Linked DNA regions of Myxococcus xanthus. Each later gene encodes a partner of the first gene's protein in a complex. Links are inferred from orthologs where the notes say so. Each region holds a gene or a part of one and is shown in the gene's direction. Other genes may lie near its edges.

Evidence for each region.
Region 2: the proteins of carB (region 1) and carA are in contact, whole or in part, in a solved structure (PDB 1KEE), measured with the Escherichia coli proteins. The link is inferred for Myxococcus xanthus from one-to-one orthologs.

What each region holds. Positions count from the first base shown.
Region 1 is NZ_CP017174.1:3,964,724-3,969,917, forward strand. Bases 1,369-5,194 are described here. They hold carB (carbamoyl-phosphate synthase large subunit), read left to right. Parts: upstream 1,369-1,742; coding sequence 1,743-4,994; downstream 4,995-5,194. Other genes in these bases: BHS09_RS16895 (hypothetical protein), read right to left, coding at 1,369-1,620; BHS09_RS16905 (NADH:flavin oxidoreductase), read right to left, coding at 5,072-5,194. Also shown: BHS09_RS16890 (pyridoxal phosphate-dependent aminotransferase), read left to right, coding at 1-845; more of BHS09_RS16895, read right to left, coding at 850-1,368. UniProt on the Escherichia coli protein: Large subunit of the glutamine-dependent carbamoyl phosphate synthetase (CPSase).
Region 2 is NZ_CP017174.1:4,135,022-4,142,457, forward strand. The notes cover bases 2,320-5,318. They hold carA (glutamine-hydrolyzing carbamoyl-phosphate synthase small subunit), read left to right. Parts: upstream 2,320-3,256; coding sequence 3,257-4,381; downstream 4,382-5,318. Other genes in these bases: BHS09_RS17625 (dihydroorotase), read left to right, coding at 2,320-3,257; BHS09_RS17635 (DUF7986 domain-containing protein), read left to right, coding at 4,398-5,063; pyk (pyruvate kinase), read right to left, coding at 5,121-5,318. Outside these bases: lepB (signal peptidase I), read left to right, coding at 1-968; BHS09_RS17620 (aspartate carbamoyltransferase catalytic subunit), read left to right, coding at 1,054-1,947; more of BHS09_RS17625, read left to right, coding at 1,944-2,319; more of pyk, read right to left, coding at 5,319-6,521; BHS09_RS17645 (bifunctional nuclease family protein), read right to left, coding at 6,710-7,396. UniProt on the Escherichia coli protein: Small subunit of the glutamine-dependent carbamoyl phosphate synthetase (CPSase).

The sequences.
Region 1 (5,194 bases):
AGGTCATCATCTTCGCGCCCTTCTGGGTCAGCTACCCGGACATGGTGCGGCTGGCGGGCGCCACGCCCGTCATCGTCCCCACGCGTGAGGAGGACGGCTTCGCGCCGGACCCGGACGCCATCCGCCGCGCGCTCACGCCGCGCACGCGCGCCGTCATCATCAACAGCCCGGGCAATCCCACCGGCGCCGTCTATTCGCGCGCGGCGCTGGAGCGCATCGCGGAGGTGCTGCGGCCCCACGACTGCCTCATCGTCACGGATGACATCTACGAGAAGCTGCTCTACACCGATGAACGCCTGGGCATCAGCGACGTGGCGCCGGACCTGGTGCCGCGGCTGGTGGTCGTGAACGGCATGAGCAAGGCGTACTCCATGACGGGCTGGCGCCTGGGCTACATCGCCGGGCCCAAGCCGTTGGTGGCCGCCATGCAGATGGTGCAGGACCAGTCCACCTCCAACGCCTCGTCCATTGGCCAGAAGGCGGCGTTGGCGGCGTTGCAGGGACCGCCGGACACCATCACCAACATGGTGAAGGAGTACCGCGAGCGCCGTGACTTCTTCGTCGCGGGACTGAACGCGCTGGACGGCGTGCGCTGCCGGATGCCCGAGGGCGCCTTCTACGCCTTCGCGGACGTGCGGGGCCTGCTGGGCCGGTCGTACAAGGGCAAGCCGGTGACGTCCGCGATGCAGCTGTCGGAAATCCTCCTCGACGACTTCCGCGTCGCCGCCGTGCCCGGCGAGCCGTTCGGCGCGGACGGCTACGTGCGCATGAGCTTCGTCACCTCGCGTGAGGTGCTGCAGAAGGGCCTTGCCCGCCTGGGTGAGCTGGTCAAGGCCCTGAGCTGACCGCTCAGTCCGTGTAGGCGAAGGCGCGGAACTCGTCGCGGTACTGGCGGTAGACGAGGACGGCGGGGCGGCCGGAGAGGTTGCCCACGGCCGTCCACACGTCCTTGGGGTTGCGCAGGTCCAACCCCAGCCGCGCCGGCGCCTTGCCGTACTTCTTCTCCATGGCCTCCAGCGGCATCACCTCCACGTCATAGAGGGTGATGAGGTCCGTGCGCTTCAGCCGCAGCTGCTTCACCCACGCCGAAACCAGCTCCTCCGGCGTGGCGTAGCGCTCCGCCTCCAGGCTGAACGGGTAGAGCAGCTCGTTCGAGGCGGTGCGTACGTCCCCCGTCAGCAGGGACTGGAAGAGGAAGCGAGCGTCCGCCTGGATGTCCCTGCGGATCTGCTCCTCGGGCGACAGCGGCGGCGCGTCCGGGATGGGGTCGCGCTTGAAGTCGGCAAGCCCGGGGGGCAGGTCGACCGGCGGTGCGTCCGCAGGGGGCGGTGTGGGCGCCGCGCGGGTCGGCTGGGCGGCGGCTGCCGACTTCTTGGCGGCGGTGCTTGCCTTCTTGGCGGGTGCCTCAGAGGGAGCCGGCACAGCGGGCGCTTCTGCGGCCGGAGGCGTCGCGGGGGCCTCGGTCTTCTTGGGCTCCGCCTCGGGCGTGGGCTCCGCGGGTGTGGGGGCCTTCACCTCGGGTGGTGGGGGCTGGGCGCTTTCGGGCGCGGGGGCGGCGGCATCCTGGGCGAGGGCGGGTGACGCGAGCGAAACGAGCAGTGCCAGGGACCAGTGGCGCATGGAACCTCCGTGGGCCGCCGAGCCTAGCAGAGGACAGCGGGTGGGGCCCGGCGTCCGTGCGAGCGGGCGGCTTCAACACAGTCCTCGCATGTGGGGGCGGAGGTTGGTATGGGGGCGCCCCGATGCCCAAGCGTACCGATATCCGCAAGGTTCTGGTGATTGGCTCGGGTCCGATTGTCATCGGGCAAGCCGTCGAGTTCGACTACTCCGGTACACAAGCCATCAAGGCGCTCCGGGATGAAGGCGTGGAGGTGGTGCTGCTCAACAGCAACCCCGCCACCGTGATGACGGACCCTGAGTTCGCGCATCGCACCTACATCGAACCGATTACGGTGGAGGCGGCGGAGCGCATCCTCGCCTCGGAGCGGCCGGACTCACTCCTTCCCACCATGGGTGGCCAGACGGCGCTCAACCTCGCCAAGGCCCTGGCGGAGCAGGGCATCCTGGAGAAGTACGGCGTGCGCCTCATCGGCGCGTCCCTGGACGCCATCAACAAGGCCGAGGACCGCCAGCTCTTCAAGGCGGCCATGCAGAAGATTGGCGTGGCCCTGCCCAAGAGCGGCTACGCGACGACGCTGGACCAGGCGATGAATCTGGTGGAGGACATCGGCTTCCCGGCCATCATCCGCCCGTCCTTCACGCTGGGTGGCACCGGCGGTGGCATCGCGTACAACCGCGAGGAGTTCGAGACCATCTGCCGCTCGGGCCTGAAGGCCAGCCCCACCACCACCATCCTGGTGGAGGAGAGCGTGCTGGGCTGGAAGGAGTACGAGCTCGAGGTGGTCCGCGACACGGCGGACAATGTCATCATCGTCTGCTCCATTGAAAACCTGGACCCCATGGGCGTGCACACCGGTGACTCCATCACCGTGGCGCCCGCGCAGACGCTGACGGACCGCGAGTACCAGCGGATGCGGCAGGCGTCGCTGGCCATCATCCGGGAGATTGGCGTCGATACGGGTGGCTCCAACATCCAGTTCGGCATCCACCCGAAGGACGGCCGCATGGTCGTCATCGAGATGAACCCGCGCGTGTCGCGCTCCAGCGCGCTGGCGTCGAAGGCGACGGGCTACCCCATCGCGAAGATCGCCGCGAAGCTGGCGCTGGGCTACACGCTGGATGAGCTGCGCAACGACATCACCCGCGACACGCCGGCCTCCTTCGAGCCGACGCTGGACTACGTGGTGGTGAAGGTGCCGCGCTTCAACTTCGAGAAGTTCCCGCACGCGGACCGGACGCTGACCACGAGCATGCGCTCGGTGGGCGAGGTGATGGCCATTGGCCGCACCTTCCCGGAGGCGTACATGAAGGCGCTGCGCTCCATGGAGCTGGGCCGCGTGGGCCTGGAGTCCCCGGAGCTGCCGGCGGAGAAGGAGGAGCGGGAGAAGGTGCTGCGCGAGGCGCTGCGCATCCCTCGCCCGGAGCGTCCCTGGTTCGTGGCCCAGGCCTTCCGCGAGGGCCTGACGGTGGAGGACGTGCACGCGCTGTCCGCCATCGACCCGTGGTTCCTGCGCTACATCCAGATGCTGGTGAACGAGGCGCAGTCGCTGCAGGAGTACGGCCGCCTGGACCAGCTCCCGGACGAGGTGCTCCGGCAGGCCAAGGCGCACGGCTTCTCCGACAAGTACCTGGGCAAGCTGCTGGGCTACCCGGAGGAAGAGGTGCGGGCGCACCGGCACGCGCGCAGCATCCGGCCCGTCTTCAAGCGGGTGGACACCTGCGCCGCGGAGTTCGAGGCGTACACGCCCTACCTGTACTCCACCTATGAGGAGGAGGACGAGGCGCCCCCCACGGACCGTCAGAAGGTCCTCATCCTGGGCAGCGGCCCCATCCGCATCGGCCAGGGCATCGAGTTCGACTACGCCTGCGTCCACGCGGCCTTCGCCCTGCGCGAGGCTGGCTACGAGACGGTGATGGTCAACTGCAACCCGGAGACGGTGTCCACCGACTACGACACGTCGGACCGCCTCTACTTCGAGCCGCTGACCATCGAGGACGTGCTCGAGGTGTCCCAGCGCGAGAAGCCGGTGGGCGCCATCGTCCAGTTCGGCGGCCAGACGCCGCTGCGCATCTCCGTGCCGCTGGAGAAGGCGGGCCTGCCCATCCTGGGTACGCCGCCGGACGCCATCGACCGCGCGGAGGACCGTGAGCGCTTCTCCAAGCTCATCGAGAAGCTGGGCCTGAAGCAGCCGGAGAACGGCGTCGCGCGCAGCCACGCGGAGGCCTTCAAGGTGGCCGAGCGCATCGGTTACCCCGTCATGGTGCGGCCCTCCTACGTGCTGGGCGGCCGGGCCATGGAGACCGTCTACGACGTGTCCAGCCTGGAGCGGTACATGCGCGAGGCGGTGAGCGCTTCGCCCGAGCACCCGGTGCTCATCGACCGCTTCCTGAAGGAAGCCATCGAGGTGGACCTGGACCTGGTGGCGGACCGCACCGGCGCGGTGATGATTGGCGGCGTGCTGGAGCACATCCAGGAGGCGGGCGTGCACTCCGGTGACGCCGCGGCCACGCTGCCGCCGCACTCGCTGTCGCCGGACCTGGTGGAGCGGATGAAGGACCAGGCCATCGCCCTGGCGCGCGAGCTGGGCGTGGTGGGCCTGATGAACGTGCAGTTCGCCATCCAGGGGAAGACCATCTACATCCTGGAAGTGAATCCGCGCGCGAGCCGCACGGTGCCCTTCATCTCCAAGGCCACCGGCGTGGCGATGGCGAAGATCGCCGCGCTCTGCATGGTGGGCAAGACGCTCAAGGAGCTGGGCGCCACGCATGAGCCGGAGTTCAAGCACGTGGCGGTGAAGGAGAGCGTGTTCCCCTTCGCGCGCTTCGCGGGCGTGGACGTCATCCTCGGGCCGGAGATGAAGTCCACCGGCGAGGTGATGGGCCTGGCGAACGACTACGCGTCCGCCTTCGCCAAGAGCCAGCTCGCCGCGGGCGTGAAGCTGCCCAAGAGCGGCAAGGTGTTCATCTCCGTCAAGGATGACGACAAGCCGGCGGTGGTGGACCTGGCGCGGCGCCTGCGGAGCATGGGCTTCTCGCTCATCGTCACCTCCGGTACGCACACCTACCTGGCGACGAAGGGCATCGAGGCGCAGGTGGTGCAGAAGGTGAAGGAGGGCCGCCCGAACATCGTCGACAAGATCGTCGACGGCGAAATCGTGCTGGTCATCAACACCACCTTCGGCAAGCAGGAGATCGCCGACAGCTTCTCCATCCGCCGCGAGTCGCTGATGCACTCGGTGCCGTACTACACGACGGTGCAGGCGGCGCGGATGGCGGTGGGCGCGCTGGAGTCGCTCAAGCGCACGGAGCTGGAAGTGAAGCCGCTCCAGGAGTACCTGGGCATCACCGCGGCGCCCCCGGGCACCCGGCGCTGAACCGCAGCGCTCATTTGACGTGAGTCATGCGGCCCCGCTCCTCCTGGGAGTGGGGCCGTCTGCGTTTCGGGGCCGCCTCAGGCCGGTTGGTCCGTCACGAAGCCGCGCCAGTTGCGCATGTAGTTCACGAAGACGTCGGACAGTCCCTCGGCGTTGAGCGCGGTAGGGGACAGCGGCGGCACCTGGAGCGCGTCGCCTCG
Region 2 (7,436 bases), 170 kb from region 1 along the record:
AGGAGAAGGCGCTGCGCGGCGTGCGCCACGAGGCGAACGAGCTGTTGGAGGAGAACGAGCGCATCCTCCGCAAGCCCGGCGTGAGCGCGAAGGTGGCGGGGCCGGTGCTGGACCGCATCGCCGAGCAGGCGCTGCGCGTGGAGCAGGCCTCCGCGGCGGGTGACGCGGAGCAGTTGCGCACCGAGGTGAAGGGGCTGGAGGCGCTCACCGCGCAGCACCTGGGTGCGTTCCGCAAGCAGTCCGCCATGGACTTCCTGGGTGGGTTCGGCAAGGCGCTGCTGGTGGCGCTGGTGTTCCGCACCTTCATCGTGGAGCCGTACCGAATCCCCTCCGGCTCCATGCTGCCCACGCTGGAGATTGGCGACCAGGTCTTCGTCAACAAGTTCATCTACGGCGTGCGCGTCCCGTTCCTCAACTTCGTGCCGTTCGTCATCGTCCGGCCGCCGGAGCGTGGAGACGTCATCGTCTTCAACAACCCGGTGAACGAGTCGGTGGACTACATCAAGCGCGTGGTCGGCGTGCCGGGCGACGTGGTGGAGTTCATCAACGGCGTCATCCACATCAACGGCCAGCCGCAGAAGCGCGAGCTCGTCTCCAACGAGTTCACCGTCCACAACATCACCGACGACGGGCGCTGGTACGACCAGCAGGAGACCCTCTACGAGGAGAACCTGTCCGGCGTGGCGCATTCCGCGCTACAGACGCTGCCGCGCATGCCGCGCCGGGAGGGCCCCTACGAGGTCCCTCCGGGACATGTCTTCGCCGTGGGTGACAACCGGGACAACAGCGCGGACAGCCGCCACGGCCTGGGCGTCACGGGGTACGGCAAGGCGGAGTACGTCCCCTACGGCCACATCAAGGGCAAGGCGATGGTGGTGTGGCTGTCGCTGGGCTACCACGGGCTGCTGCACGGCCTGTTCGGTGGCACGGGCCTCCGCGTGGATCGGTTCTTCGAACCGGTCCGTTGAGGCGTTCGCTGGAAGCAGGCAGGCCGGCGCACCGCGCACGACGCTTGACGTGCCGCACGCCCCGGGGTACGCGGCGCCCCCGGCCATGAGACACCTGCTTGGAATCGAAGGCTGGCGCCGGGACGAGCTGGAGTCACTGCTCGACCGGGCGAAGGCACACCTCCCCGGCGCTCCCGACACCACCCACCTGCTTCGCGGCAAGGTGGTGGCGAACCTCTTCTTCGAGGACTCCACCCGGACCCGAACGTCGTTCCACATGGCGGCGAAGGGGCTGGGGGCCAGTGTGCTCAACTGGACGCACACCGGCTCCTCGGTATCCAAGGGTGAGACGCTGCTGGACACCGCCCGCAACATCGAGGCGACGGGGCCGGTGGCCATCGTCATGCGTCACCGCTCGTCAGGAGCGCCGCACCTGGTGGCGAAGCACGTGAAGTGCGCCGTCATCAACGCGGGTGACGGCACGCACGAGCATCCCTCCCAGGCGCTGCTGGACGCCTTCACGCTGCGCCAGCGCTGGGGCTCGCTGGACGGGCGCACGGTGCTCATCGTAGGGGACGTGCTGCACAGCCGCGTGGCCCGCTCCAACCTGCACTGCCTCAAGGCGCTGGGCGCCCGGGTGGTGATGTGCGGCCCGCCCACGCTGATACCGCCGGGGCTGGAGTCGCTGGGCGCGGAGGTGACGCACAACCTGGACGCGGCGCTCCCTCGCGCGGACGCGGTGATGTGCCTGCGCGTCCAACTGGAGCGCCAGGAGCAGGCGTTCCTGCCGTCCACGCGTGAATATGCACGGCTGTTCGGCCTCAACGCGGCCCGAGAGGAGCGGATGAAGGCGGGCGCGGTGGTGATGCACCCGGGCCCCATCAACCGGGGCGTGGAGCTGGCGCCGGCGGTGGCGGATGGCGCCCGCAGCGTCATCCTGGAGCAGGTGTCCAACGGCGTCGCCGTGCGGCGGGCCATCTTGGAGGTGTGTACGGCATGAGCTCCACGGTGCTCTTCAGACGGGGGCGTGTCATCGACCCTCGCAACGGGGTGGACGGCGTCCGCGACGTGCTGGTCCGCGACGGCAAGGTGGTGGAGGTGTCGGAGACCCTGCTGCCAGTGCCCTCCAGCGCCGAGGTGGTGGATGCCACCGGCAAGTGGGTGCTGCCGGGCTTCATCGACCTGCACGTCCACCTGCGCGAGCCGGGCGAGGAGGGCAAGGAGACGGTCCTCACCGGCTGCCGCGCCGCCGTGGCGGGTGGTTTCACCGCCGTGGTGGCCATGCCCAACACCAAGGTGGTCAACGACAACGCCATGGTGACGGAGCTGGTGCTGAACCGCGCCCGCGCCGCGGGCCTGTGCCACGTCTATCCCGCCGGGGCCATCACCAAGGGCCTCAAGGGCGAGGAGCTGGCGGAGATGGGCGAGCTCGTGTCCGCCGGCTGCGTGGCCATCACCGACGACGGCCGCCCGGTGATGAACGCGTCGCTGATGCGGCGCACGCTCCAGTACGCCACCCAGTTCGACGTGCCCGTCATGGTCCACGAGGAGGACCTGACGCTGTCCGCGGGTGGGGCCATGCATGAGGGCACCACCTCCACGCGGCTGGGGCTGCGCGGCATCCCTGCTTCCGCGGAGGTGGCGATGGTGGCGCGAGATCTGGTGCTGCTGGAGGAGACGAAGGGCCGGCTGCACGTGGCGCACGTGTCCTGCGAGGGCAGCGTGCGGCTCATCCGCGAGGCCAAGCGCAGCGGTCTGCGCGTCACCTGCGAGGTGGCGCCGCACCACTTCATCCTGGATGACCGTGCCGTGGGGGACTACGACACCCACGCGAAGATGGCCCCGCCGCTGCGCGCGGACACCGACGTGCAGGCCCTGCGCGAGGCGCTGGTGGACGGGACGGTGGACGCCATCGCCACGGACCACGCGCCGCACGGCGTGTTGGACAAGCAGGTGGAGTTCGAGAAGGGCATCAACGGCATCGTGGGGCTGGAGACGGCCCTGGGGCTGACGCTGGAGCTGGTGCATGCGGGCGTGCTCACCGCGAACCGCGCGGTGGAGCTGCTGACGCACGGGCCCGCGAAGGCGTTCGGCCTGCCGGGCGGTCACCTGGCGCCTGGGGCGCCGGCGGACGTCACGGTGGTGGACCCGGACGCGGAGTGGACGGTGGACGCCCACCAGTTCCATTCCCGCAGCCGGAATACACCGTTCCATGGCCGGAAGCAGAAGGGGCTCGTTATCCAGACGTGGGTCGCGGGCCACAAGGTGTTCGACAAGGGCCAGGTCGGCCAGAGCAAGGAGTCGCGGTGATGACAAAGCGGGCAGTGCTCGCCCTGGCGGATGGCACCACGTTCGAAGGCCGTGCGTTTGGCGCGGTGGGCGAAACGGTGGGTGAAGTGGTGTTCAACACGACCATGTACGGTTACCAGGAGGTCCTCACGGACCCCTCGTACGTGGGCCAGATTGTCACCATGTCGTACCCGGAGATTGGCAACGTCGGCGCCAACCCGGAGGACGAGGAGGGCGCCCGGGTGCACGCGGTGGGCATGGTGGTGCGCGCCCTCAGCGAGCAGCCGTCCAACTGGCGCGCGAAGGAGTCGCTGGACGCGTACCTGAAGCGCAACGGAGTGGCCGGCATCGAGGGCATCGACACCCGCCGCCTGGTGCGCCACCTGCGCACGCACGGCGCGCAGATGGGCGTCATCTCCAGCGAGGGCCAGTCCCCCTCTGCCCTGGTGGAGCGTGCCCGCTCCGCGCGCGGCATGGAGGGCCTGGACCTGGCCACGGGCGTGTCCACGAAGGAGGCCTACACCTTCACCCAGCCCTCGCCGGACGTCTTCACCGGCTTGGGAGAGGTGCGGGTGCCGGCCGAGCCCCGCTTCGACGTGGTGGCCTACGACTACGGCCTGAAGAAGTCGATGCTGCACTTCCTGGTGGACGTGGGCTGCCGCGTGACGGTGGTGCCGGCCACCACCACGGCGGAAGAGGTGCTGGCGCGCAAGCCGAACGGCGTCTTCCTGGCCAACGGCCCTGGAGATCCGGCGGCGGTGAAGGGCGCGGACCGCACCGTGGCGGCGCTGCTGGGCAAGGTGCCGGTGTTCGGCATCTGCCTGGGGCATCAAATCATGGCGCTGGCCCTGGGCGGCCGGACGTACAAGATGAAGTTTGGCCACCGGGGCGGAAACCAGCCGGTGAAGGACCTCACGACGGGCAAGGTGGAAATCACCGCGCAGAACCACGGCTTCGCCGTGGATGACGCCAGCCTCAAGGGCCTGGCCGTCGTGACGCACATCAACCTCAACGACGGCACGGTGGAGGGTCTGGCTGTTCCGGACGCGCGGGCCTTCAGCGTGCAGTACCACCCCGAGGCCTCGCCCGGCCCCCATGACGCGCGCTATCTCTTCGACAGGTTCGCGAAGCTGATGGCGGGGTAGGATGGCGCCACCGAATATGACCTCGTCGCTGTCACCGCTCTCCTATCAGCCGTATCTGGATCAGCTCATCGCCTTTGGCAGTGCCGAGTCGCGCAAGGAGGACCTGCTCCAGGCCAAGGCGGAGTACTTCCGTCTGACGGGCGAGGTCTTCGAGGACGACAAGCTCTTCGAACTGCGGATGGCGTCCTTCCTGGACTTCTACCTCTATGACCGCGTCCCGCCGCTGACGAACAAGACGCCGGCCACGGAGTTCTACGAGCAGCGCCTGGCCGGTTCCGCGCCCGAGGAGGCCAACGCCTTCCGGAGCTTCACGGAGACGGTCCATGGTCTCTTCGAGGTCCGCAAGCTGGGCAAGGGCGAGGTCCGTCTGCGCGAGCTGTACTCGGGCAAGGACTTCGACGTGACGGAGCGCCGCCACGTCGCGGGCCTGGAGACGGGGGACATCATCGAGGCGCGCCTCATCCCCTTCGGTGGGCACCTGCTGTTCTCCTCCGCGTTCTGCTACCACCCCCGCATGGCCGTGAAGGCCATCAAGGCGGAGGTGAAGCGCCGAAAGAAGAAGGAGCCGGATCGTACGCCCAACGAGCTGGTGTGGGAGTGCGCCCGCCGTGCGCTCAACATGGAGCGCTACCGGCAGCTCGCCGTCGAGAAGATCTACGACTTCGAGCAGAAGGTCCTCTGAGCCCGCTGGCCGCGGAGCGCCCCGGTGACGGCATGTCCCGGGGCCCCGCTGGCCCGCTCAGATGCGGTGGATGCTCATCAGGTTGGTGTTGCCCGGGACGTTGAGTGGGACCCCGGCCACCACCACCACGGGCGTACCGGGCGCGCCGATCTTCTCCTTCCGGCACAACTGGCGCACCTGGCTGAGCATGGCGTCCGTGGTGGAGACGCGCGCCACCTGCAGGCCCGTCACGCCCCAGTAGAGCGCCATGCGATTCACGGCCGTCTCGCTCGGCGTGAGGGCGATGATGCGCGCGCGGGGCCGGAACTCGGAGATGAGGCGCGCGGTGTGGCCGCTCTCCGTGTAGGCGACGATGGTGCCAATGCCCAGCTGTGTCGCCGCCGCCACGGCCGCCGCGGCCACGCCGGTGCCCAAATCCTCGGAACGCTCGAAGGGGGAGTGGTGCTGGTGCTTCACCACGCCGCGCTCCGTCTCCTCCACGATGCACGCCATGGTGGACGCCGCTTCGATGGGGTAATTGCCCGCGGCCGTCTCGCCGGACAGCATGACGGCGTCCGCGCCGTCGAGGATGGCGTTGGCCACGTCGGACACCTCGGCGCGGGTGGGGCGCGCGTTGGCCACCATGCTCTCCAGCATCTCCGTGGCGACGATGACGAGCCCGCCCATGCGGTTCACCGCGCTCACCATGCGCTTCTGGATGGCGGGCAGGCGCTCCAGGGGCATCTCCACACCCAGGTCGCCACGCGCCACCATGATGCCGTCCGCCACGGCGGCAATCTCCTCCACGCGCTCCACCGCCTGGGGCTTTTCAATCTTCGCGATGAGGGGCGTCTTCAGCTTCGCCACGTGCGCGCGCGCCTTCTTGATGTCCTCGGGCGTGCGGACGAAGGACAGCGCCACGTAGTCCACGCCCACCTCCTGGCCAAAGGCCAGGTCCACCGCGTCCTTGCGGGTAATCGTGGGCACCGACATGGGCGAGCCGGGCAGGTTGAGGCCCTTGTGATTCTTGAGCACACCGCCCACCTCCACGCGGCACTGCACGTCCTGCCCTTGGACGCGCAGCACCCGCAGCCGCACGCGCCCGTCATCCAGGAGGATTTCGTGGCCCTTGGCCACGTCCTTCACCAGCGTCTTGATGGGGGTGGGGATGACGCCGTCCTGGCCCAGGACGTTGCGCGTCGTCACCGTGACGGACTGGCCCTGCTTCACCAGCAGCTGGCCCCCTTCGAAGCGGCCCAGGCGGATCTTCGGCCCCTGGATGTCCTGGAGGATGGCCACCGGCGTGCCCAGGCGCTTCGCGACCTTGCGGATGGTTTCCACCCGGCGGCGGTGCTCCTCGTGCGTGCCGTGCGAGAAGTTCAGCCGCGCCATGTTCATGCCCGCGCGGATGAGCCCTTCGATGACCTCGGGCGAGTCCGAAGCGGGGCCCAGGGTGCAGATGATTTTCGCCTTGCGCATAGGGCCGCGCATCCTAGGCGGCGGGGTGCCCGGCTTGACAGCCTTGCGCCCACGAGACTAACTCTTCTGCCAACGCGGGCCTCTCACCAGGCGCCGCGGAGCCTTTGCGCTCTCGATGGCAGAGAGAGAAAGCCCGGCATCCCTGGGAGGGGGGGCCGGGCTTTCTTGCAAGTGCTCCGCGTCAGGACCTAGAGCTCGATTTCCTTGCCCGTGCCCAGCGGCGCCTTGGGCATCGAGTGGCCCGGCGGCAGGCCCCGCATGTCCATGTCGATAGGCGGCTCGCTCGGGGCACCCGGGGCAGGGAAGCCGGGCGCGTCCAGCGGCCCGCTGCCGCCCACGCCGGGGCCTTCCTGCTGGAGGCCCTCGATCTCCTCGCGGGTGATGCCGGCCAGCGTCAGCACCTTGCGGGTGACGCGGATGCGGGCATGGCTGGTGAGCGCCATGGCGATGGAGTCCGACGGCCGGGCGTCCAGCGTCATCTTCTTCTTGCCCTGCTCCAGGAAGACGCGGCCCGAGTAGACGTTGTCACGCAGGTCGTCGATGCGGACCTCCGTCACCTTGGCGCCCAGCTCCGTCACCACGTCGTCCAGGAGGTCCTGTGCGAGCGGCTGGGGTGGCTGACGCTCCGCCAGCCGGAAGGCGATGGAGATGGCCGAGGCCTCGTCCACGAACACCGGGAGGACGATGCCCTTGTCCTTGGTGGCCAGGACCACGGCGTGGGCCTGGGCCTCCTCCAGCGGGACGACATCCTGCACCTCGAGCTCGACGAGCTCGGAGCAGGCCTTGGGGTCGTCTTCTCCTTCGGTGATGCAGGGCTGACCCTGAGCCTTTCCCAGGGCCGCCAGCGCTACTGGTGGAGTGAAGGCGGGAAACATCAGCAGCCCTCCGAGCGCCAGAAGCACGGCCGAGAGAGGT